One region of the Enteroscipio rubneri genome, then DNA from elsewhere that is predicted to be linked to it. Evidence: predicted binding sites of a transcription regulator. Region 1 holds the regulator's gene; each other region holds the start of a gene.
The links. Region 1 encodes LexA, which represses DNA repair genes until DNA is damaged. Its sites were predicted from a motif close to CNAACANNTGTTNG; they were not measured.
Positions count from the first base shown of each region.

Region 2: ABGT83_RS13360 (tryptophan transporter) is a predicted target of LexA. The motif match lies at 2,867-2,880, and genes of this name have one in related genera.
Region 3: ABGT83_RS04210 (putative DNA modification/repair radical SAM protein) is a predicted target of LexA. The motif match lies at 3,551-3,564, and genes of this name have one in related genera.

Region 1 is NZ_CAWVIN010000002.1:667,223-675,059, reverse strand. It holds gene miaB (tRNA (N6-isopentenyl adenosine(37)-C2)-methylthiotransferase MiaB) at 1-425, shown strand, start outside; gene miaA (tRNA (adenosine(37)-N6)-dimethylallyltransferase MiaA) at 438-1,418, shown strand; gene ABGT83_RS13450 (hypothetical protein) at 1,951-2,295, shown strand; gene hflX (GTPase HflX) at 2,453-3,766, shown strand; gene lexA (transcriptional repressor LexA) at 3,954-4,592, opposite strand; gene nrdR (transcriptional regulator NrdR) at 5,370-5,816, shown strand; gene dut (dUTP diphosphatase) at 5,816-6,268, shown strand; gene ABGT83_RS06355 (MerR family transcriptional regulator) at 6,495-6,929, shown strand; gene ABGT83_RS06350 (hypothetical protein) at 7,075-7,587, shown strand.
Region 2 is NZ_CAWVIN010000003.1:1,530,769-1,538,605, reverse strand. It holds gene ABGT83_RS13370 (energy-coupling factor ABC transporter ATP-binding protein) at 1-759, opposite strand, end outside; gene ABGT83_RS13365 (energy-coupling factor ABC transporter ATP-binding protein) at 756-1,595, opposite strand; gene ABGT83_RS13360 (tryptophan transporter) at 1,994-2,626, opposite strand; gene ABGT83_RS13355 (TetR/AcrR family transcriptional regulator) at 3,655-4,293, opposite strand; gene ABGT83_RS13350 (MDR family MFS transporter) at 4,504-6,507, shown strand; gene ABGT83_RS13345 (hypothetical protein) at 6,778-7,695, shown strand; gene ABGT83_RS13340 (hypothetical protein) at 7,670-7,837, opposite strand, start outside.
Region 3 is NZ_CAWVIN010000002.1:183,342-191,178, forward strand. It holds gene ABGT83_RS04200 (radical SAM protein) at 1-381, shown strand, start outside; gene ABGT83_RS04205 (TIGR03915 family putative DNA repair protein) at 1,006-1,980, opposite strand; gene ABGT83_RS04210 (putative DNA modification/repair radical SAM protein) at 1,977-3,533, opposite strand; gene ABGT83_RS04215 (hypothetical protein) at 3,943-6,078, shown strand; gene ABGT83_RS04220 (helix-turn-helix domain-containing protein) at 6,065-6,505, opposite strand; gene ABGT83_RS04225 (hypothetical protein) at 6,662-7,138, shown strand; gene ABGT83_RS04230 (leucine-rich repeat protein) at 7,484-7,837, shown strand, end outside.

The sequences.
Region 1 (7,837 bases):
CGGGCGAGACGGCAAAAGACTTCGAAGACACGTATCGCCTCGTTGACGAAGTAGGATACCACCAGGTTTTCACGTTCATCTACTCGAAGCGAGAAGGCACGCCTGCTGCATCAATGAACGATCCGACTCCGCGCGAGACCATCCAGGCGCGCTTCGACCGTCTGGTCGACATCGTGCAGAAGCGCGCCTTTGAGGCCAACCAACGCGATCTGAACACGGTTGTCGACGTGCTCGTCGAAGGCGCTTCGAAGCGCGATACGGGGCTGCTATCGGGTCGCAGTCCCAAGAATCAGACTGTCCATGCGCCGCTGCCTCCAGGCGTCTCTGCCGAGGATCTTGCTGGCAGCATCGTGCGCGTGCGCGTGGACGAGGCCAAGACATGGTATCTTGCCGGCCGCCTCCTCGATCCTCCGACGCGCCCCTGAACGGCGTCATCCATGCATTCTGACCAGACGAAGGCGTCTGCTTCACTCGACCTCTCCGCACCTGTTGTCTGCATTGTAGGCCCTACTGCTTCAGGCAAGACCGCGCTCGCACAAGCGCTTGCGCTCGAGTTGAACGGGGAAGTGGTGAGCGCTGATTCCATGCAGGTTTACCGAGGTATGGATATCGGAACGGGCAAGCTTCCCGTCCCTGAGCGCCTCGTGCCGCATCACGGTTTCGACCTTGTGGATCCGGGGCAGCCATACTCCGCAGCCCTTTTCCAGGATTACGCTCGCGAATGCTTCCGCGACATCGATGCGCGGGGCAGGCGCTGCGTGCTATGCGGGGGTACGGGCTTCTACGTACGTGCCGCGATCGACGCATACGAGTTCCCAAAAGGCGAACAGGTGGGCAATGCGGTGCGCGAGCGGCTCAACCGGTTCGCCGAGGAGCGTGGAGCCCAAGCTGTATGGGAGCTTCTTCGCGACCGCGATCCTGAAAGCGCGGCCCTCATTCCGCCAGCCGACACCAAGCGCGTTGTGCGCGCCTTCGAGCTGCTCGACGAGAACGAAAGCTACGCTGCACAACGTGCAAAACTAGCCGCTCTCCCGCAACTCGTGCCCGCTTCTCTCATCGGCTTGGCGGTCGATCCCGACATCCTTCGCGAACGCATTGACGCGCGGGTGGACGCTATGGTGCAGGCGGGACTCGTCTCCGAGGTTAAAGGTCTGTTAAACCACGGCTTCCGCACGGGTGTCACCGCGCCCCAAGCGATAGGATACAAGGAGATCGTCGCTGCGCTTGAACACGACACGACGATGGGGGAGGCAATCGAGCGCATCAAGACGGCCACACGGCGCTACGCTAAACGCCAGCGCACATGGTTCCGCAAGGACAAGCGCATTCGCTGGATCGACGCAAACGAACAGGAAGTCGACCCGCTTGTCGAACAAGCGCTTGCTGCTCTCAGGGAAGCAGACGCCAGCCGAACATAAAGGAGCAGAGAGACAGTCAATGGAACTCGAATTCGCCAGACTACGCGGACTCGGCAATGACTTCATCTTCATCGACGATCGTCCATGCGCTATAGAGCTCACTGTAGAGCAGGTCGCATGCCTGTGCGATCGCCACGTCGGAATCGGCGCGGACGGAGTGGTGCTCGTACGCCCTCCCGCCATCCCAGCTGCGCGGCCTTATGCATTACATTAACGCCGATAGCACGCTGGCGCAGTTGTGCGGCAACGGCATCCGATGCTTTGCGAAATATCTCGTTGATCGCGGCCTTATTGCCGCGGCGGAGGACCATCTGACGGCGAGGCGCTTTCCAGGTCGAAGCCCATCAGCTTTGAGGTCGACACGCAGAAGAAGCTGGAGCGTACGACTGTTGATATGGGCCGGCCCCTTCTCGATCTTACCATCATACCGGTCACGGCCAAGGCGAATGCCGTAAGCTCGCAAGGCTCCGCATACGTCTGCGATCTGCCGATGGAATCTCCCTAGAGAACATTCGCATTCACGTGCGTATCGATGGGCAACCCGCATGCCGTCTGCTTCGTCGACGATTTTCTTTCATTGTCGGACGAGCTGTTCGCCGACCCTGCATCCAAAGGTCTCCGCACCTTCGTCGTTGCGAGAGTCGGGGTATTCTTCGAATCCCACCGGCTTTTCCCGGAAAAGTCGAACATCGAGTTTGCCGTCATACAAGCGAACAACATCGTCATGCGCGTATTCGAGCGTGGTTGCGGCGAGACGAAAGGCTGCTCGAAGCCGTACGTCGCATCAAGGAAACAATGCTGTATCGTTTATAGCTCTAGCATCGGATATGGTATGATGAGCGACAAGGGCGATCATGCCCGTATCGCGCCCGAGTGACGATGAGGAGCAGCCGCATGCAGACAAAACCGGCCTTTGCATAGAAATTCTTCGATGCGACGTACCTGATCAGGGCGTCGCCGCATCGGTTACGATGCATACCATGCACGCGTCATCCTCTGATGACGCTGAGGTCTGTTTTGAAAGGATTGCCCCCATGTCCGAATTTGAATCCGTCATCACGCGGGGGATGACCCCCATCTCCGAGCAGCATCGCGAGCGAGCCGTTCTTGTTGGCGTCGACCGACCGGGCGCCAACTGGCCGATCGATTCGTCGCTTGCCGAACTCGAACGCCTTGTCGATACAGCCGGGGCCGATGTTGTAGCCACCACGATCCAAAAACTCGACACGCCGAATCCGCGTACCTTCGTGGGCACGGGAAAAGCCGAGGAAGTTGCTGAGCTTGCTCGAGCTCATAGCGCCGATCTTGTTGTGTTCGATGACGAACTCTCGCCGTCGCAGCAAGCCAACCTTGAGAAGACGGTGGGCAAGCCTGTGAAGATAATTGACCGCACAGCGCTTATCCTCGACATCTTTGCGCTTCATGCCAACAGCAAGGAAGGCCGCTTACAGGTGCGCCTCGCACAAAACCAATATTTGCTGCCGCGGTTGCGCGGTATGTGGGCGCACCTTGCTTCGAACCGAATGGGCGGTGGCGTAGGCTCCCGCTTCGGAGAGGGGGAGAGCCAGCTCGAGGTTGACCGGCGCATGGTGCGCAAGCGCATCACCTCCATCAAGCGCGAGCTCAAGCATCTGGCTGAGGTTCGGGCCGTACAGCGTGAGAGCCGCTACGAAAGCGGCATGTACAAGGTGGCTCTTGCCGGCTACACCAATGCCGGCAAGTCGAGCTTGATCAATCGACTGACGAATGCCGATGTCCTCGCCTACGACAAATTGTTCGCCACGCTCGACTCGACGACCCGCAGGTTCGAGCTGCCGGAAGGCCGCGAGATCACAATTACCGACACTGTTGGATTCATCCAGAAACTCCCCACGACGCTCGTCGAAGCGTTCAAGTCGACACTCGACGAGATTACGGGGGCTGATCTCGTCTTGCACGTTGTCGACGCCTCTTCCGACCAGTACGAAGCCCAGATAGCTGCTGTCGAGGATGTTCTCGGGCAGATCGGGGCCCAGAACATCAAGCGTGTGCTGGTGTTTAACAAGTGCGATGTGCTTGATAACGAAGGACTCGCGGCACTGCGATCTCGTTACGCACAGGCGCAGTTCGTCTCGGCGGCAACAGGAGAGGGAGTTGACGAGCTCGTTTCCCATATAGCCCGCGTCGCGTCGTCGCACGACACGCATATGAACGTGGTCATACCTTACGATCGCGGGGATTTGGTATCCGTTGCCCACGAGCGTTGCCGTATTCTCTCGGAAACGCATGAGGAAGCCGGCACGCACATTGTCATGCTGGCCGCTCCTTCATACGCCGGCCTATTCCGCGCGTTCTCGGAAAGCAACTGAAGCATTCGACGTATTCAGAAGGCGAGCTTTTCGACCAACACGCATCCAGTCTCGCTGGACTATGCGGCCAACCTATCAAGTCGACCACATGCACGCACCGACCCGGTTGATCGAGCGCATTCAGACATCGACTCGCCGATTGCAAACCGGCGAGTCGGCTTCTTTCATGCAATATCGACCAAGATTATCAAAGCCGACGGAACACCGCGACAACCTTGCCAGCAATCGAGCAATCAGTCGTGATGATAGGCTCCATCGTGGAGTTCTCCGGCTGCAGACGTACGTGCCCCTGTTCTTTGTAGAACCGCTTGACCGTTGCACCGTCATCGACCAGAGCGACCACGATATCGCCGTTGTCGGCGACAGGCTGCTCCTTCACGACCACGTAGTCGCCATCGTTGATGCCCGCTTCGATCATCGACTCGCCGCGTACCGACAGCAAAAACGAAGGGGAGTCGCCCACGATATCGGTCGGAAGCGAAAGCGTGTCGGTTATGTTCTCTTCGGCAAGGATGGGCGAACCGGCCGCAACGTTACCGACGAGCGGAACGTTCACGATCTTGCTGAACGAAGGTTGGATGACATTCGTGGCAAGCGCCGCGTCCTCAAGCGGATACGTGAGCGCTATCGAGCGCGATTTGAGCGGATCGCGCTTGATGAGTCCCTTCTGTTCGAGCGCCTTAAGATGCACATGGACGGTTGAAGGGGAGGAAAGCCCGAGGCTCTGGCATACTTCGCGCACGGTAGGACCATACCCCTTCTCCCTGATGCACTCCTCGATGCAGTCGAGCACCGCTTGCTGGCGCTTCGTTACCTTCTCGGCCATAGGGTCGTCCTTTCGTCGTCCGATACTACTAGCGAACAAATGTTTTAAAGTCTCTTGACATGAACCTTTGTTCGACCTATTATATACGCGAACAAAGGTTCTACGCAAGAGCAGGAGGGTAAAAATGAAGAAATATGCGACGAAATATCTTGTCGAGGGAACGTCCGCTCTTCGCTTGGAAGCGATCGAGACCGCCGAGCATGAGGCCGAGATTATCGTATTTCCCGGGCCGTACCAAAGCGATCGTCCATCGAGCCCAAGTTCAGACAGTTCCTGCTTCGGATATCATAGTAAACTCGGTCGAATCGATAGGAACGTTCTCAGATCGCAGTTCGTTACAGAGCTGCGATCAGGAGACGCAGCGGGAAAACCCTTCGATCGTATGAACCTCCTGCAGGCGACCGTTGGCGGATTCACGCTCTGCGCAACGGCGTTTTTTGGGTTGTTCCTTGCTTTATAACACACCCTCATGGAGGACATCAACAAAAGCCTTCCGTCGCTCTGCTTGCGATGATCGAATCGCTTTTGATATTTCCCCTCCGAGGTTCTTGAAGTCGACCAGCCCCATCGGCCGGCATCGACTACGCGAGGGCGATGCGCGCCCGACCTTCTCATAAAGGATCGGGACATAGCCGCAGGCACCGACATGAACACATTGGGTATGGACATGTCCGAACCATCATCGGCCTTGACGCTCTTTCCAATGATTTCATCGATTTCATTGAACCACAATATCTAGTATGTTAGGGTGGAAAAAACGCTGACAGAAGGAGTGCCATGCGCTGTCCATCCTGCGGTCATTCCGAATCGAAAGTTGTCGATTCTCGACCATCCGAAGACGGTGCGACCATTCGTCGGCGCCGTGAATGCCTCGAATGCGGTCATCGCTTCACTACCTATGAGCGGCTTGGCGACACTCCGCTTATAGTCATCAAGTCCGATGGATCGTCTGAAGTCTACGATCGCGAAAAACTTATGAGAGGCCTGCTTATCGCCTGTGCAAAAAGACCTATTTCTCCAGAACAGGTAGCGACGCTCATCGAGAGCATCGAGTCTGAACTCCGCAATGCATCAAAGAACGAGATCAAGTCCAAAGAGCTCGGCGATATGGCTCTTGTCCGCCTTGCAAAGCTCGACGATGTCGCGTATGTACGCTTCGCAAGCGTATACAAGGACTTCCAGAACATCGAGGAATTCGCTGCCGCATTGGAAGGGATGAGCTGATGGAGGGCATTGCCGTGCCGCTCAAACAGCTCGATCCGGAGCTGCCAATCCCTGCATACGCCTATCCCGGCGATGCTGGTGTCGATTTGCGCTCAACGATCGATCTGGTTCTGCATCCGTTCGAACGAGCACTCGTACCCTGCGGCATTGCCGTGTCTATTCCGAGAGGGTACGCTGGTTTTGTCCTGCCCCGAAGCGGACTTGCTATAAAGCATGGCGTTTCGCTAGTAAATGCTCCCGGTCTTATCGACAGCGGTTACCGAGGCGAGCTGCAGTCTGTTCTCGTCAATCTGGACGCGCACAAGCCTTTTGAGATCAAGCGCGGAGACCGCATCGCTCAACTCGTCATTATGCGCGTATCCGAGGCAACGTTTGAACTGCACGAGAAACTTCCTGAAACGAAGAGGGGATCTGGGGGCTTCGGCAGCAGCGGAGTAAGCCTCTCGGTATAAACCGATGCCGTACTCTACTGAGAGCTGCTTACAACAGTATGACTGAAATCGAGGCCGGTCTTGGGGGTGTCTATTGACTTAGAGTAACTCTAAGTCAATAGACCAAGAGATTCCGTATCCATTCTCGAAGGAACGATGAGATCGTCGAGCATAACCGAACGCTTGATCCCATGCGCATAAGCACATAAGATATCTTAGAGTTACTCTAACCGAGGAGGCGCCGGCGATGTATTACGAAGAACATCGGTGCAAAGAGCACGAAGAAGATGCGGACGCGGTTGCGCGTTATGGCATTGCCGATGTTGTCGATTCGACGGGAATCTCAGCATACACCATACGCTATTACGACAAATGCGGGTTTTTTCCGGACTTGGCGCGGGATCACCGTGGCGTTCGGTCTTTCTCGCAAATCGATATTGCCCAATTGCACTTTGTTGATGCGTTGAGAAAAAGTGGGCTGTCAATCGAGGGCATCCAATACTATGTGCGCTTGCAGAAACGTGGTGCATCGACTCGTTCTGAGCGTCTCGAAATCGTGCGCGCACAAGAAACGGTGCTTGAATACCAGCGCGCCGAGCTCAATGAAAGTCTCAAGCGGCTTCATGCCGCAGGTATGGAATTGTCTGCAAATAAAAGCTCCGATGAACCCTCCGTGGTATAGTTATCGCTCGAACTGGTCGAAAAACCCTTGTTTTCGACGACCTAGGAGCCGTCGGAGGACAAAACGGGGCCTTAGAACGGCTCTCAGAGCTTTGTATTTAAATCACCAGGTCAGAAGGCTATAAATGAATTGAGGAGCATCAGGTATGACCGAGGACAAACATAGGCCGCCCGAACCTCCACCCGCACCCTCGCAAGAAGGGACCGATAACGGCAACCAGGATACCAGTGGGTTCCGGCGACCGACCGACCTCGATTCCCGTGACTTGCAAAGTCCCCGTATGCCTCAGCCGAACATGAACGATGCCCGGGAGTTCAAAACTGCTCAGAATTTCATTCTCGCTGCAAGCATCATCGGCCCCATATCCTTGATTCTTGCAAGCCTGCTATTCAGCGCGATAGGCATCGTATGCGGCTACATTGGATTCAGAAAGCTGAAAGCCCTCGAGGCCAAGCGTTCTGAGATCAGCGCTGCCGCTGGACGAATGAAGCGTTCGGCGATCTTCGCCATGGCCGTCTGTGGCGTGACTGGAGTCCTCAATCTGGCACTGGTTTGGATGCTCTTCCCGACGTTCATGGGCATGGTGGAATCAGGTGATTATGGCGGGCTGCTTCCAGGTGGTTCAACGGGCGCAGAAACGAATTCAACCTGGGGCTAATATGATTTTGATTGCATAGTGCTTATATGCAAATGCAATCCTGCACCATTTCGAAGCTCCGCACCTCAAGTCCTGCAACCATGGACGGTTGCAGGACTTGTTTTATAAAAAGAACCAGACGAATAGCAGGACGCCGCTTTCGATTTTACTCCTCTTCGGAGCACTCCCCCTTTTAAGATCCTGATTTATTGATAATGCATCTTATGTAAAGTTAGATGGATTCTACTCGGGTCCTCTTGCACCCCATGAG
Region 2 (7,837 bases), on a different contig from region 1:
TTCGGCGAGCCGCGACATGTCGCGCGCCAGCTCAAGCGACAGGTCCACGATCTGCGGCGGAACGAGCGAGGCGCGCTCGAGCGTGTCGCGGTTGCGCAGCACGTCGAAGGTGGGGGCGTCGTCCACCACCGTGCCGTCGCTCATCACGATGCAGCGTGTCGCGTAGTCGGCCACCACCTCCATGTCGTGGCACACCATGATCACCGTGGCGCCCTGCTCGTGGATGCGGCGGATGATGGCCATGACCTTCTCGCACTCGCAGAAGTCCAGCCCCGTGGTGGGCTCATCGAGCACCACCACCGGCGGCGCGAGCACCACGATGGACGCGAGCGCCAGCAGCTGGCGTGCGCCGCGGTTCAGCAGGAACGGGTCGTCGTCGGCATCGAAGCCGAACTTCTCGATGATGGCGTCCACGCGCGCGTCGGCCTCGGGACCCGCCTGTCCGAGCGCCTTGAACCCGAACAGCAGCTCCTCGCGCACCGTGTTGCAGCAGATCTGGCTGTCGGGATTCTGGAACAAGAAGCCCACGCGCCGCGCAAGCTCGCTCGTGCGCAGCTCGGTCGTGGGAACGCCGTCGATGAGCACCTGGCCGGCATCGGGCTTCAGCAAGCCGTTCACCAGGCGCATCGTAGTGGACTTTCCCGCGCCGTTCGTGCCCACGAACGCGACGAACTCGCCGTCGCGGATCGTGAAGCTGACGCCCTTCAAGATGGGCAGCGTTGCCTCGTAGGACGCGTGCACGTCGTCGAACTCGATCATGCGAGCACCTCTTTCAATGCCTCGCGCGCTTCGCGCACGTTGCGGACGGACGCGCCGCCGTACAGGCCCTCGGCGCGCAGACGGTTCATGAGCGTGGTCGAGCGCGGGCAGTTGACGCCGATCCGCTTGAGCTCGTCCGAATGCTCCAGCACCTTCGCGGGCTCGTCGGCGAAGCGGATGCGCCCCTCGTCGACGATGACCAACAGGTCGGCGTACTGGGACAAGAGCGCGATCTTCTGCTCCACCACCACGACGGTGGTGCCGTGCTCGCGCGCATAGCGCGCCAGCAGGTCGAACACCGCTTGCGAGCTGGCCGGATCGAGCTCGGCGGTGGGCTCGTCCAGCACGAGCACTCGCGGGTTGAGCGCCAGGATGGACGCAATGGCCACCTTCTGCTTCTGCCCGCCGGACAGCGACGAGATCACGCGATCGCGCAAATCGGAGATGCCCATGTCGGCCAGCGCCCGACTCACGCGGCCCTCGATCTCATCGCGCGGCACGCCGAAGTTCTCGAGGCCGTAGAGCACCTCGTCCTCCACGATCGACGTGACGAACTGGCTGTCGACGTCTTGGCACACGCTGCCCACCACCTGCGACACGTCGGTGAGCGCAACATCGCAGGTGTCGAGCCCGTCCACGGTCACCGAACCGTAGAAGTCGCCCGGATAGCAGTGCGGGATGATGCCGTTGAGCGCATAGGTGAGCGTCGACTTGCCCGAACCGGCCGCGCCGGTGATCCCGACGAACGCACCGTCCGGGATGGTGAGTTCGATGCCGCTCACCACCGGCTGATCGCTTTCGCGGTATTTGAATGAGAAGTTCGAGATTTCGATCATGTTGGGTCTTCCTCGTCGGTTCCTACCTGATGCTTTTCTTTCCTGTCGGCTCATCGCTTCTTCCCGTCGCCCACGTGCTCCCATTGTCACCGCAGCTCCCGTTGACCCGCTGCCCCCGTTGACCCGCGGCTCCCGCCCCCGCTCGCGCAGAGGGCTCTTTTGGCAGAGAATGCGGGGTATGTGACTTCGGGCGGGAGTCAACCAGCGCATTGCGGAAATCGTCTTGTCATAATCCCAGGTCACTGGAATTGAAATGCCACGAGCGCCCTTCGTCCGCCGTCGGAATTTCACATACCTCCAATTCTCTGCCAAATACGAAGGGAAGCATGCTCGATTCCTGCACACACCCGCAGCGTCAGGCGGTTCCGGCGGCCTCCTCGCCGCCGGAGCACGATGCGCTAGCGCTTGAGAACCTTCTTCAGCGGCATGGCCAGAACCTGCACGAGGATGCAGTTGAATGTGGCCGTGCCGAAGACGATGGCCGCGTACGTCGCCAATGCCACCATGACGTCGCCGCCTGTGGACACGACGTTGATGTAGACGGACAGCAGCGCGAAGGTTCCGCCCGACACCACCGTGGAGATGAACGTGTTGACGAGCGGGTTGAGGTCGAACTTGCCGCCGATGCGCATCGGCACCTTGATGAGCAGGCCGCAGGCGAGCGCACCGAGAACCTCGGAGGGAATGTTCAAAAGCGGTGTGGCGTTGAGCAGGGGAATCTGGCAGATAAGCCCCGCCAACAGACCGATGATCAGCGCTTGGCCCAACTTCGGCTTCGTCAGGATGATGGCCAGGCAGTACATGGCGATGATGAAGTTCGGCTTCATGCCCATCGACGAGAGCAGCGAGCCCACCGTCAGCTTGAGCACCGCCCCGGCCGCAAGCAGCACGGCGATGAGAATGAGATCCTGCGTGGAAAGCCCCGCCTTCTTGGGCGCCGCTGCCACGTCGCGTTTGCGCGGGGCGGCCGCCTCGCCCGCCGTCGCCGCTGCCGTTTGCGTTGCAACCTCGCGCTTGATCTGCTGTTCCATGTTCCTCAATCCTTTCTTGGCGGAGTTCCCGCCGGTCATTGCCCCTCCCGGGGCGTCTGGTTTGCCGGCACGAACTTCGCGGATGAGGAACCTTCTCGCTTCGCCTTCAAGGTATGCGCGGCTTTCGCCGCCGTTTTGCGCCGCAATAAAAAACACCTGTCCTTTGAGATAAAGGACAGGTGTTAAACCTGCGGTGCCACCTTTATTGGCTCTGCGATGCAGAACCCTCTCACGAACATGCCAACACATGTTCTGCCCTTAACGCAGGCTCACGGTCCAGATACTCGGTCGGCTCGGCCCCGTGCGCGCCATGCCTTCCTTTCCCCTTTCCCTCGGCGAACCATTTACCATCCAGCTTACTGCGGGAATCCCAGCTGCGCCCGCTCTCTGTGAGTGCTCATGATGGCTTGACTTTCGCCTCATCGGTTTCAGCTATTAAGTTGTGGCGCATACTTTAGCATACCGGAGCGGGAAGCTGTCAAGAAGTTTTTTGCATTGGCCCTCCTACGACGCACCGGGACTTCTTGCTCGGCGCAGCGCTCGTTACAAGAAAGCCCGCTTCAAAGTCACAAAAATCGCCGCTGTGAAGCATCCGCATACTCGAAAGGCGGCATTCAGTAGCTCGGTGCAGGTAAAACCCCAGATCGCTCGTGACGCATGCTCGAATATTTGTACGCGATTGCTCCCTCAAGCACTCAAAACACTTCAAAGCGGCGATTTTCGTGACAATCGACGCCCAAATCGCGTATCGGGAGGCAACGTGCCGCTCAAGGCGGAGCGCAGAGCGCCAGCCAACGCGATGCCCGCTCTTCGCGTTTGTTAGTCACGCTTACGGTTATGAGTAGCGAAAACGCAGGCGAAGCCGAGCACGGCCATTGCCAGGAGAGCGCAGTCGCGATGCCCAAGGAGCCGCCGGAATCGGCTAGCGTCGCGGGACGCCTGCCGGCTGAGAATCCGAACCGGAACCGTCGTTTCGATACGCCGAGCGAGCATGGCGAAACGCAGGAAGTTTCCGCGCGAAGGGCGTCTTAGCCCGAAGCGGCATCCCCCGCAGAAAGGTACGTGACGATAAGACTGCGAGTTTCGGCCGCCGAGGGCTCTGCATCGCCGCACACGTGCAGCATGGAGCGCGTGCGCGCCAGACCGATGGCCGTGGATGACGCCACGAGCGCTTCCTCCTCGACCGGCTGGCCGACCAGCATGCGACGCTCGGGATGCGCGACGAGATACCTTTGCAGCGCGGCGGCGATGGAGTGCTGGACAGCCAGCAGGTCGCGCTGCCCTTGGAAGAACAGCTGGGGCATAGAACGAAGGGCCTCGCGGCGTAGATTGACGATGCTCTCGTCCACGCCCGACGCGAAGCTCGTGCCAACCACGCCTATGAGCACGTCGAGGTAGCACGCTTCGTCGTGCTCCTCGAGGATCTCGGCCAGGCGCCCGTCGTCAGGAAACGAATCCATGCGGCCCATGACGGCAGCCGCTTTTGACGAGAAGTAGTTGAAGAACGTCTTCTTGGAAATCTCAGCGCGGGCGCAGATGTCCTCCACCGTCACGCCGTCGAAGCCCCGTTCGATGACCAGTTCCAGCGCAGCCCGCTCCACTGCGAGCCGCGCCTTGAGCTTTTTGCGATACCGAAGACCTTCCGCCGAAGGCTGTGCCTGTTCCACGTTGCGCGCACCTTCCATCGCTGCCGATGTGCCGTTTCCGTGCAGGGTACCACAGCTTTTTCCTGCAGGACTTTTCATCTACCGAATATATATTTATACTGAGTGTAAATCGATTCATCCGCACGAAAACGGACGTCTTTGAAGTCGGGTTTGCGTCAAGCTCCCTTCGAAGGCGTTTTTGTTCGCAGCACTTTTGGAAGGAACCTGCATATGGGTTTATCGCGCAAGCAGATCGTCACGTTGGCAGTGCTCGTGTTCGGCACGTTCGTTACCGTCTTGAACCAGACCGTCGTCGCTCCTGTCATCCCTTCGGTCATGGCCGAGATGAACGTCGACGCCGCCACGGCTCAATGGCTGACCACGGGTTTCACCCTGGTGAACGCCATCATGATCCCCATCACGGCGTTCCTCACCGACCGGTTCACCACGCGACGGCTGTTCCTCGTGTCCATGGGCGTGTTCACTGTGGGCAGCGCGCTGGCAGGCTGGGGGCCCAATTTCGCCGTGCTGCTGATAGGCCGCCTCGTGCAGGCTGCGGGCGCGGGGATTCTCATGCCGCTCGTCATGACTGTGCTCATGTGGACGTTCCCGGTGGACAAGCGGGGAACGGCCATGGGGCTGTTCGGCATCGTCATCGCTTTCGGTCCCGCTATCGGTCCCACGGCGGCTGGTATCATCATCGATCGCGCCACCTGGCACGACATGTTCTACATCATCACCGCGCTCTCGATCATCGTTGTAGTCGTGGCCGTTTTCGTGCTCAAGCGCGGCGGCGAGACAAACAAGGACGTCACGCTCGACGTGCCCTCCGTCATTCTCTCCACCCTTGGCTTCGGCGGACTACTGTATGGCCTTTCGACCATCGGCTCGTACGGCCTGAGCATCGATGCGGCCGTCGGCACGGTTGTGGGCGTGGTTGCCCTCGTGCTGTTCTTCCGCCGTCAGCTGAAGATGGAGCATCCCATGCTCGAGGTGCGCGTGCTTGCGAACCGCAAATTCCTCGTTTCCACCATCATCGGCATGCTCGTGCAGGGAGCGCTCCTGGCGGCCGGTATCCTCGTGCCCATTTACCTGCAGTCGCTGTTGGGTTACACAGCCACCATATCGGGTCTCGTGCTACTGCCCGGCGCCATCATCATGGGCGTCATGGGTCCCATTGCCGGCCGTCTGTTCGACCGGCACGGGCCCCGTACCCTCAGCCTCATCGGCATGAGCGTGCTCACCATCACCACGTTCGCGTTCGCGTTTCTGGGTCCTGAAACCGGGCTCATCACCATCACGCTGCTCTATACGGTGCGCCTGTTCTCGCTTTCGCTGGTGAACATGCCCATCACCACCTGGGGCATGAACGCGCTCGACAACGAGCTGGTGAACCACGGCACGTCGGTGAACAACACGTTCCGCCAGGTAGCGGGCTCGCTTGGCACGGCTATCCTCGTGTCAGCCTCCACCATCGCCACGAACATGAGCACATCGGCGGGAACGGACGGCACGCTGGCAAGCATATTCGGCATCGATGTTGCGTTCGGACTCGCAGGCATGCTCTGCCTCATCGGCCTTATCATGGTGATTGCGCTCGTGAAGGATCGCCCCGGAGAGTCCGCGCTCAAGGACAAGGATAATTCGCGTCGAACGGTGCTCGAATCCATCATGAAGCGCGACGTGTACACCCTTCCGGCGCACGCAACCGTGGCCGAGGCTATGAAACTTCTGGTGGACAAGCACATCAGCGCCGCTCCGCTGGTGAACGCAGCTGGAGAAGCCGTGGGATTCGTCTCCGACGGCGACATCTTGCGCTACCTGTCGAAGCGCTCGCAGATGCTCATGGACCCCGTGGTCATGATCATGCAGACGGTGGACGCCGATGCGGATAACAAGGACTTCGCCCGCAAGCTGGACAACCTCATGCAGATGGACGTTCGTTCCATCGCCACGAAAGGCGTCATCGGCGTGGATGTGCACGCCGATCTGCCCGAAGTGTGTCGCGTACTGGGCGACAACCATCTGAAGAAAGTCGCCGTGCTGGACGAAGGGCATATCGTGGGCGTGATCAACCGCTCCGACATCACCCTCTACTCCATGGAGCAGTACCTGGCCGAGCGCGGCGAGGAGGCGCTTGCGCAGGATGGGGGCCCCGACGGACCCTCGAAGCTCGAGCGGGCCGAGCATGCGGCGGATCTTCCCGACGACGAAGCCGTGGCGTCTTCGATCTAGCTCCCGAGGGTCCGTACCTTTGGGAGTCTTCCGAGGGGGTTCCAGCCTCGCCTGCCCTCGGGTGTTTTTGCGCGCTCTCAAGCCTCTCACGTTCTTTCCCAGCTTAAGCCCATTCCGCCTTCATTTGAGAAGGCTGACGGAGGCGTTTTGCGAAAGCGGCAGCCGAATGACTGCCGCTTTCGCATTCTCTTCGTCCTATTTCGTAGACGGCGGAAGCGACTCCCTCCCCCATGCTAGCATTTCGGGATTGATTTCCCGAAAGGAGCCCCTATGAGGAAGCGCCTGCTCTCATCGGTTGCAGCACTGGTTCTTGCTTGCTCGCTCGTTCCAAGCGTCGCGCTCGCCGGCGAAGGAGACGAAACAACCATCCCGGTCACGATCGAAATCGGCGCCGGCGGCGCGCCGGCGGGCACATCGGGCGACGGGTGGACGTACGAGAACGACGTGCTCGTGCTCGAGACGGGATACGCGTTCACGTTCGCAGGAGGCACATTCGACGCTTCCGGCGAGGATCGCGTCTGGAACAGCGGCATCATCGTAGACGGCACCTTCGTCGACGAATCCAAAGGATACGGCTCCGCAGTGCGCAACGAAACGAGCGGCGTCATCCAAGGCGGCACGTTCACCGCGAGCGTCGCCAACGCCGGCGCCATCGAAGACGGCACGTTCAACGACCGGGTGAAGAACGAGGGCAGCATCCAACGCGGCGAGTTCACGTTCGCCGGCCCCGTGACCAACGGCGACCCCGATCCCGACTGGAATGCGGCCGCCATCACCGGCGGCACATTCGCAGGCGCCGTGACGAACTACGACACCATCGGAGGCGGGGCGTTCTCCTCCATCGTGAGCAACAAAGAAGGCGGCACTGTCTCGAGCGGCATGTTCCTTGGCGACGTGACCAATCGGGGCGTCGTCGAGGGTGGCTTCTTCGCACGTCCCATCATCATCGGCGAAGGGGGGACGGTGAGCTCGTGCACCTTCCCGGTGAACGCGAGCCTGGCCGGGCTCTCCCTTGCGGGAACCGGTGCCGAGCAGCCGGTCGCAACGTACGAGAAGGACGGCGAGGAGAGCAACTGCCTCACGCTCACGGCCGACACCGGCTATACGCTGCCCAGCTCGGTGAGCGTGCGCCTGGGAAGCGCAGACGGCCGAGGGACTACACCTACAATGCGACCACCGGCGTCGTAGCCGTCAAGAAGGGCGCAGCCGCCAGTCCGCTATTCCTCGCTGCGAGCGGCGTTCCCGTAATCGCACCTGCATCCGAACCGACGCCCCCGACGCCCGACTCCCGGCCTTCTTCGTCAAGCGCCACGCTTCTCGCTGCAACAGG
Region 3 (7,837 bases), 480 kb from region 1:
ACGGGTCCGCCTTCGTTCGACGACGTGGACGGTCGGCCTCGACTCGTGCGCGGCACGGTGGTGCGCCACCTCATGCTGCCGGGCGCGTTGGAGGATTCGAAGCGCGTCGTGCGGCTCGTGCACGAGCGGTTCGGCTCGGACGTTCTGCTGTCGCTCATGAACCAGTACACGCCCGTGCTGGCCGATGCCGCCGCTGCGGGGGACGCGCGGGCGGCCGAGGCGCTGCGGCGCTGTTCCGAGTTGGCGCGGCGCGTGCCGGACGAGGAGTACGAGCGCCTGCTCGACTTCGCCGACGAGCTGGGCGTGGAGGACTACTTCTGGCAGGAGGGCGGCGCCGCCGAGGAGAGCTTCATCCCGCCCTTTGATCTCACCGGCGTGTAGGTTCGAGACGAGCACGCTCGGGCGCATGGCCGAGGTTTTTGTCCTGCCTTCGAGTTCGCCGGCGTGTAAGGGGACGGCCGACCGTGCTGCCCGCGTCAGCGCGGGCAAGCGCGCCGTGGCATGAACGAGGAAGCGACCTGCCGTATCGGCATCCAGGATGAAACGACGACTTGCCGCCCGGAACGAAACGTCGACCTGCTGCATTGCCGCTCGGAACGAAACGTCGGCATGGCTCAAAATGGCAGAGATTCCGAGGTATGTGATTTTTTATAGAGCGGGAGCCCGCTCCGGGGTGCGTAGAGATTTTCCGAACAGGCAAAACGACGTCGCATTCTTGCGTGCAATCGTTTCTGCACGTTTCTAAATCACATACCTCGAAATCTCTGCCAGAAAGCCGTCTTGCGCCGTCAAACCGCCATTGACGTGCTCCCGTATCCCTCGCCTGTCGTCCACCTGCTGGTGCATTGAGCATGCTGTCGGAATGCTGACGTCGGGAGCGTCGCCGCCGGGAATGCCGACGCTGGAATGACGCCGCCTGCTGGTGCCGGAGCATCGCCGCCTAGCATGCTGGTGCCGGAGCGTCGCCGCCGGGCATACTGGGGCCGGGGCGAACGAGCGGCGCCGTTAGCCTTCGGGATGGCGCCTCGGGTGCGAGAGGTCTTTGCCGGGGATGTGCTCGTGCATCTCGATGATGTTCTTCCAGAGGCGCTTGGGCATGAACTGGCGGCGCAGCTCGGGGTTGTAGCGCGCCTCGATGGCCACGGTGTCGTAGAAGCGTTTCCATGCGGCCTGCATGAGCTTCTCGTCGGAGGCCTTGTCGGGCAGGTTCACTTCGTCGGTGCGCACGAGGTACCAATCGCGGCCCTCGTAGACGCCGGCCATGCCGTGGTTCTCGTCGAAAATGATGAACGGCTGGGTGTTGAAGCGGCCGCTGAACCAGTCCATGAGCAGGGGCACCACCGCTGCGCTCGGGTTGCAGCGCGCGAACCACACGCCGTTCTCCAGATGCTCGAAGCGCAGGAACTGCAGCATGCGGTGGCGTTCGTTGCCGACGGCGCGCACGAGGCGCATGAGCGGCTCCACCGCGGGATGGGCGAGGTCGTTGAGGACGCTGCCGCGCGCCTTGCCCGAGCAGCCGGCCGCGCCGGTGGGGCCCCCGGAGCCTAGGGGGCCGCCGCACGATCCGCGCTTGCGGCAGCCCGTGCAGTCGTGCGGGCGGTTCGCCGCCATCGCATAGCGGACGAAGCGGTAGACGACGATGCCGGAGCTCGGGTCGTCGGAGAGCGATGCGCGCAGCGCGGCGTCGTAGCAGGCATGCCCGCACGCGCGCCTGATGCCGCGCCGCACGCGCAGAGCAAGCTCCTCGTCCGTCTCGATGGAGCGCACGGCCTGCCCGAGGCGCGGCTGGAACGTGTCATGCACGGCTACGTCCTGAGGGTCCTCGCGGTGGGCGTAGGCCATGAACACGGCGGTGAACAGCCCTTCGGGCGTGCCGTCGTAGACGTAGGCCACGTCTTCGAGCGGCTGCTCGGGCGTAGGGACGGGGGAGGGCGCGGGCATGGGCTTGGGCGCGGGGGAAGGATCGGGATTGCGGCTCATGCGCACACGGCCTCGGGATGCTCGAGGGCGCGCTGCCAGCCGTAGACGCCGTCGGCTGCGGAGGAACGCTTGCTGTTAGCAACGTCAGCTGCGGAAGGGCGCTTGTCGACAGTCTCACCGGCTGCGGAGGAGCGCTCGCCGTCGGCGGCGTCGGCTGCGCCAGCCCCGCCGGCTGCCGGGCCGCTGTCAAGCGCCCGCGCTCGGGCGGCGCCGTCGGCGATGCGCTTCTTCTCAGGGGTTTCGATGCTATCGAATAGGCTCATCTGCCCTGGTATGGTCTTGTCTGCGCGCCGTCCGTGCTTGCCGCCTTCGATGGGCGCGACCAGCTGCGCCCGCAATCCTTCGCGGGAGAAGTCGGCGCCTTGGCCAGCGTAGCTGCCGTTGCAAGTGATGAAGAACCGCGCGCGCTTGTACGCGATGCCGAGCTTGCGCAACTCCTGCTCGCGCAGGCATGTGGTGCGGCGGGCGCGCACGATGGATCGCGCTCCCTTCACGCCGATGCCGGGCACGCGCAACAGCGCATCGAGCGGGGCCTTGTTCACTTCCACCGGAAAGAAGTCCAAGTGGTTGAGCGCCCAGTTCGCTTTCGGATCCACCTCGGGGTCGAGAAAGGGGTGCTTCTCGTCGATGATCTCGGTGACATCGAAACGATAGAAGCGCAGTAGCCAATCGGCCTGGTACAGGCGGTGCTCGCGGTTGAGCTGGAGGGCGTCGGTGCCGGGCAGCCGCGCGTCGTCGTTCACGGGCGTGTAGGCGCTGAAGAACACGCGCTTGAGCGAGAGCGTGCGGTAGAGGGCCGCGGAGAGGTTGAGGATCTGGAAGTCGCTTTCGGGAGTGGCGCCTACGATCATCTGCGTGGACTGTCCGGCCGGCACGAATGCGCGCTCCTTCTTCTTCGGCACGACCTGTTTCATGTACGTGGTGCCGCGCCGCACGAGCGCACGCGTGTCCTTGTCCACGGCTATGTTGTCGCGGATCTGCTGCATGGGGGCGATGATCTGCTGCTTGTCCTTCTCGGGGGCGAGCAGTGCGAGGCTCCTCTGCGAGGGCAGCTCCATGTTCACGCTCATGCGGTCGGCGAGGTGCCCCAGCTGCTGCACGAGCTCGGGCGAGGTGCCGGGCACGGCCTTCGCGTGGATGTAGCCGCGGAAGCCGTGCTCTTCACGCAGGAGGGAGAGCGTCTGGATCATGAGCTCGGTGGTGCAGTCGGGGGAACGGATGACGCCGGAGCTGAGGAACAGGCCCTCGATGTAGTTGCGCCGATAGAACGCGATAGTGAGGTCGGCCAGCTCGCGCGGCTTGAACGCCGCGCGCGGAACTTCATTGGACGCGCGGTTCGCGCAGTAGGCGCAGTCGTAGACGCAGACGTTGGTCATGAGCACCTTGAGCAGGGTGATGCAGCGCCCGTCGGCCGCGAAGCTGTGGCAGCATCCGGCCGCCAGGGTGTTGCCGAGCTTGCCCTTTTGCGCGCCGCGGTCGATGCCCGACGAGGTGCAGGCGACGTCGTACTTCGCAGCGTCGGCGAGGATTTCGAGCTTTTCGATCAATTTCATGCGGTCATCCGTTCGCGCGATCAAACGTTCGTGAGAATATCCGTTCGCTTATAATACGCGAACGCGTGTGCGCTGTCAATCGGGTAGCAAGCCATAGGAGGAAGAAGAGAGCATTGTCGAGGCGCATGTAGGTTGATTGCAGCGTGGGACTGAGACAAACCGAAACGGAAAGCAGTTGTAGCGGTGTGCTGCGTTGCTAAGCGAACATGAGCCGCTTCTTGAATGAAATGCAGACGAAGCGACTTCAAGGTGAAAAGATGTATATATTCGACATTTGGGCGTGTGGCTAGGGTTTGTTTGCTATAGTAGGCGGTTGGTGGCGCCCGATGGCGCGGTTGGATAAGCGGGCCTCGGAACGGTCGGCAGCACAGCAACGCGCCGAACGGCGCGGTCGTGAGAAAGCTAGAGGATGTTGCAGCACGACGACGATTCGTTGTCTTTGGAGGGCCTGTTCGCGTTCGTGGACGGGCTTGCCGAGCATCCGCATGAGGCGGCTGCTGGCGAAGCATCGGAAAGCGCGGGGGATCGTTCTGCTCCTGCGTCGAAGGCCGTCGATGCGAAGGCGGAAACCGCCGACTCGCCGCCGGCTGCTATGGAGGGGCGACCTGCCGCCTCTGAAGCGCAGTCCTGCGCCGCAGACGCGGCAGCAGCGCCTGCGGCGCAGGCGATAGCCGATGCCGAAGCGGTGGCCGGCTCGCCTTTGGATGCGGGTGAGGCGAACCTGCGGCTTCTGGAAATGATCGCCCGGACCCCGCTCGGCTTCTCGATGCCGTCCGTTCCGCAGGCGTACGAGCCCGAAGCCGCGCCTGCTCCCGCATCCGGGGCGGCGTCGGGGCCCGCACCGGAAGGCGCAGCCGCAGCGCTCTCCGATGCCGCTACGGGATCTTTCTTCCCGTACACCCTCGAACCTTCGGCCCGTTCTGGGCCGGAGCCTGCGTCCCGCTCGATCCAAACGGTCGCATCCGCGCCGCCTGAGCCGATCGCGCCGTCGTTCGAAGCGTCGGAGGAACCCGCATCGGAACCGGCCGCATCCCTCGCTGCCGCATCGGAAGCCGGGGCGGAACCGGCCGCGCACCTTGCTGCCGGGGCGGACAAGGGCGCGACTCCCATGTCGCCCGTCCTGGATCACGCGCCTGCGGCTGATCGGCCGTGCTCGTCGCCGCCTGCGAACGCCTCCGAGCCGTCGGTGCCCGTCCAGCCGCGCGCACCGGAGGCGCAGCGCCCGCCTGAGGCCTCGGCACCGCCTGCGGTTGCCCCTCCGGTGGCGCGCGCGTTCGGATCGGCTCATGGCCGTGCTGCCGAAGCACCCGCTACAGAGCCTGCGTTGCCCGATAGGCCCCTCGCGGAGCAGGCCGATGCGTCCTCGCAAATAATCGGGCTTCGGGGCAAGCACGCGATGGAGGGCCAAAGCGCCCGCCCGCGTCGCGCCGCCGCCAGTCGTCAGGCGTCTGCAGCCGCGTTCCCCGCTGCAAACCGGCGCCCGCCCGCGCCCTCACCCGCGTCCACTGCCGCGGGTCGCGTCGTGCCCGCGGCCTCGGCAGGAGAGCGTAAGCCGGAGGCTCTCGTCGCGCGCGTGGTCCCGCGCGACGAGGACGCCGCGGCGAAGCAGCCCGACAAGCACTCGACCATAGACCGGCAGCTCGAGATGCTCGTGCAGAAGCGCCTGCGAGAGCTGAGGGACGCCGGCGTTATCGCGGACGCCTCCCCGCGGCGCGCCCTCGAAGAGCGTCCGCCGGATCGGCACGAGTCGGATGCGGGCTGTCCGCCTGCCGCGCATACCGCCGCGCCGACCCCTGGCGCGACCGCGTGCGAAGCGTGCAGCGAGATCCCCGACCGCCCATCGGCTTCAGCCGGCGACGCGAGTATCCATCGCCCGACAGCATCGACCAGCGCCTTGGCCCCTGACCGCCCGTCGCCCTCCGCAGATGGCGGCCCGGCCGAGCTCTCCAGCATCATGTTCGACGAGCTGCCGTCCAGTATCGCGGAGGGCATGCGCGAGGCGGACGAGCTGCACCGTCGCAGCTTCGCCCTCAAGGCGGGCGCTACCGCGGTGGGCTGCGCGCTGCTCGCGACCCTGCTGGGCTTCGGGGCGTTTCAGCTCTCGCACCTCGACGAAGGGTCGAGCGAAGGGCCCTCCGACCAGGCGACGCAGGTCGACTCGGGCCAACGGCAGCAGCAGCGCTTCGGTGACGATCCTGCGGATGTGCCGGCCGAGGAGGACCGTGACCGGTCGGGCACCGTCGTCTATCGCTACACGATGGGCGGCGAGGGCGACGAGCGCTCGGTCACCGAGACGGTGGCTTTCGGACGCGACGGACTGTGCGAAACGTCCAGCCTCGAGATGCAATTCGCCGACGCGCAGGCCGCGCAGGCGTTTCTGGCGGATCTGAAGCAGGACTACGGGTCCAGCCTCAAAGAAGGTGAGGCGTCGGGCGCGAGCGCCTTCGCCGTCGTGGACGTCTCGGCGAACAGGCTCGACCGCGAGCAGTACGAAGACGAGCTGCGCGTAAGCGTGGAAGACCTCGCCATCGTCAGAAAGACGTGACCGCGACCGCGGCTTCCGGTTTGGACGCCGCGGCCAGCCCTTGCGCGGCCTCCAGCAGAAAACCCTTCCTCGGCTCGTCGAGCTGGTTGAACAGCCTGACGATTTCCATCTGATCCCTGTCGGCATCGGCCGAACCCGGGCGAGCGCGCTCGCTCTTCGGCGGCGCGGCGGGGGACGCGTTGCGCCTCGAATCCTGGGCTGCTGCGGAGGGGCACCGGTCGGCAGGTTCCGCGCGCCCGGCCAGCTCGTCGAGCGAGCAGCCGAGCACGTCGGCTATGCGCTGGGCATCGCCGAGCGTCAGCTTCACCTCCCCGCGTTCCCACGACGCATACGTGCGGGGATTCACTCCGAGCGTCTGGGCCAAATCAGCCTGCGTATTGAATCCCGCCCGCTTGCGGAGCGATTTCAGCTGCAGATTATGCTGCATAGGGGGCCTCCTCCTTTCGAAGCCATGGTACATAAATTATGAGGAGACCGCAAATATGTAAAGGATAGTTGACCTACAATATAGCTGTGCTATCATATAAGAAACTACATGATTAATGTAGATAATACACAAGAGTTCGGTTTAGGGGGCTGAGCTATGGAGAAGCGTTGCGCGCGCAGGCTGGTCCGCGCGAACGTGCTGCTGACGGCCGGCCGCGTGCTGCTGGCATTGCGGGGCCTGCGCGAGGGGGTCGCGTGCGTGGAGCAGGCGCTTGACGAGTACCAGCAGGCGCTGGACGAAGTCCTGGCTCGCATCGAGCCTTCGACGGATTCGGCCGGCATTGGGCCTGCCGATCCTTCGGCGGGCCCGCGCGATCTCGAACGCGCCGGCCCTTCGGCGGGTGCGAGCGATCTCGAACGCGCCGAGAACCCAGTTCGGAGCTCTTCCAAGTGCGCCGAAGACCCGAACCGGCGCTTTCGCAGGCGCGTCGAGGAAGCGCTATCCGAAGAAGACTGGCTCATGCTGGACAGCTGCCGCGCGCGCATCGACGCCACGGTGGAGACGTGCCGCAACCTGGGATACCGCGCCGGGCGAGGATCGGACGGCGCGTGGCGCGTTCGCTTCGGCCTCTAGCGAGGATGGGGAGAGGGCAGTACGGCGTGTCGCTGCCCTTGCGCAATATCAATGGGTTTTAACATGGAGACGCGGTTTCGCCAGCAGGTTTCGCCGGCATCCACGCGCCCCTCTTCCAAAAAACGCCGAAGCCACTATACTGGTGAATATATCCCGAAAGGTGAATATATTCAACAAAACCTGTCCCCAGCGGTTTACAAACTCCTCTCCTATGTCTAATATGTCGAATATATTACTCTTTATGAGTGTGAACAGGCGTATTCGCATACATCCAGAGGGGCTTCTGGATGCCGACGCCGACATTAGCTCGACGTCAACGCGAACGGATCGAAAAGGGACAGAGAAATGGGACAGAGAAACGTTCGCTCGCGGACGGGCGCAGCCGCGCTCGCCCTCGTCTTGTCGCTCGCCCTCGTCGCCGGCACTCCTCTGGATGCCGCGCGCGCGTATGCGGCCGAACCGTTGCCCGCAGCGACGGCCGAATCCGAGGGGGCGTCGCAGCCCGACACGAATGCGAACGGCGCCGGCGAGTCCGCGAAGGACCCGGCGGGCGACGGGGGTTCCTCCTCGGGCCAGCTGAGCGAGGACGTGCCGCTGGATGCGCCCGCCGGCGCGCCGCAGGACGGCTCCCAGGCGCCCGCCGGCGCCGATGCCGCCCCTTCGGCCCCGATCGACCGAAGCCCCGCGTCCGGCCAGGCC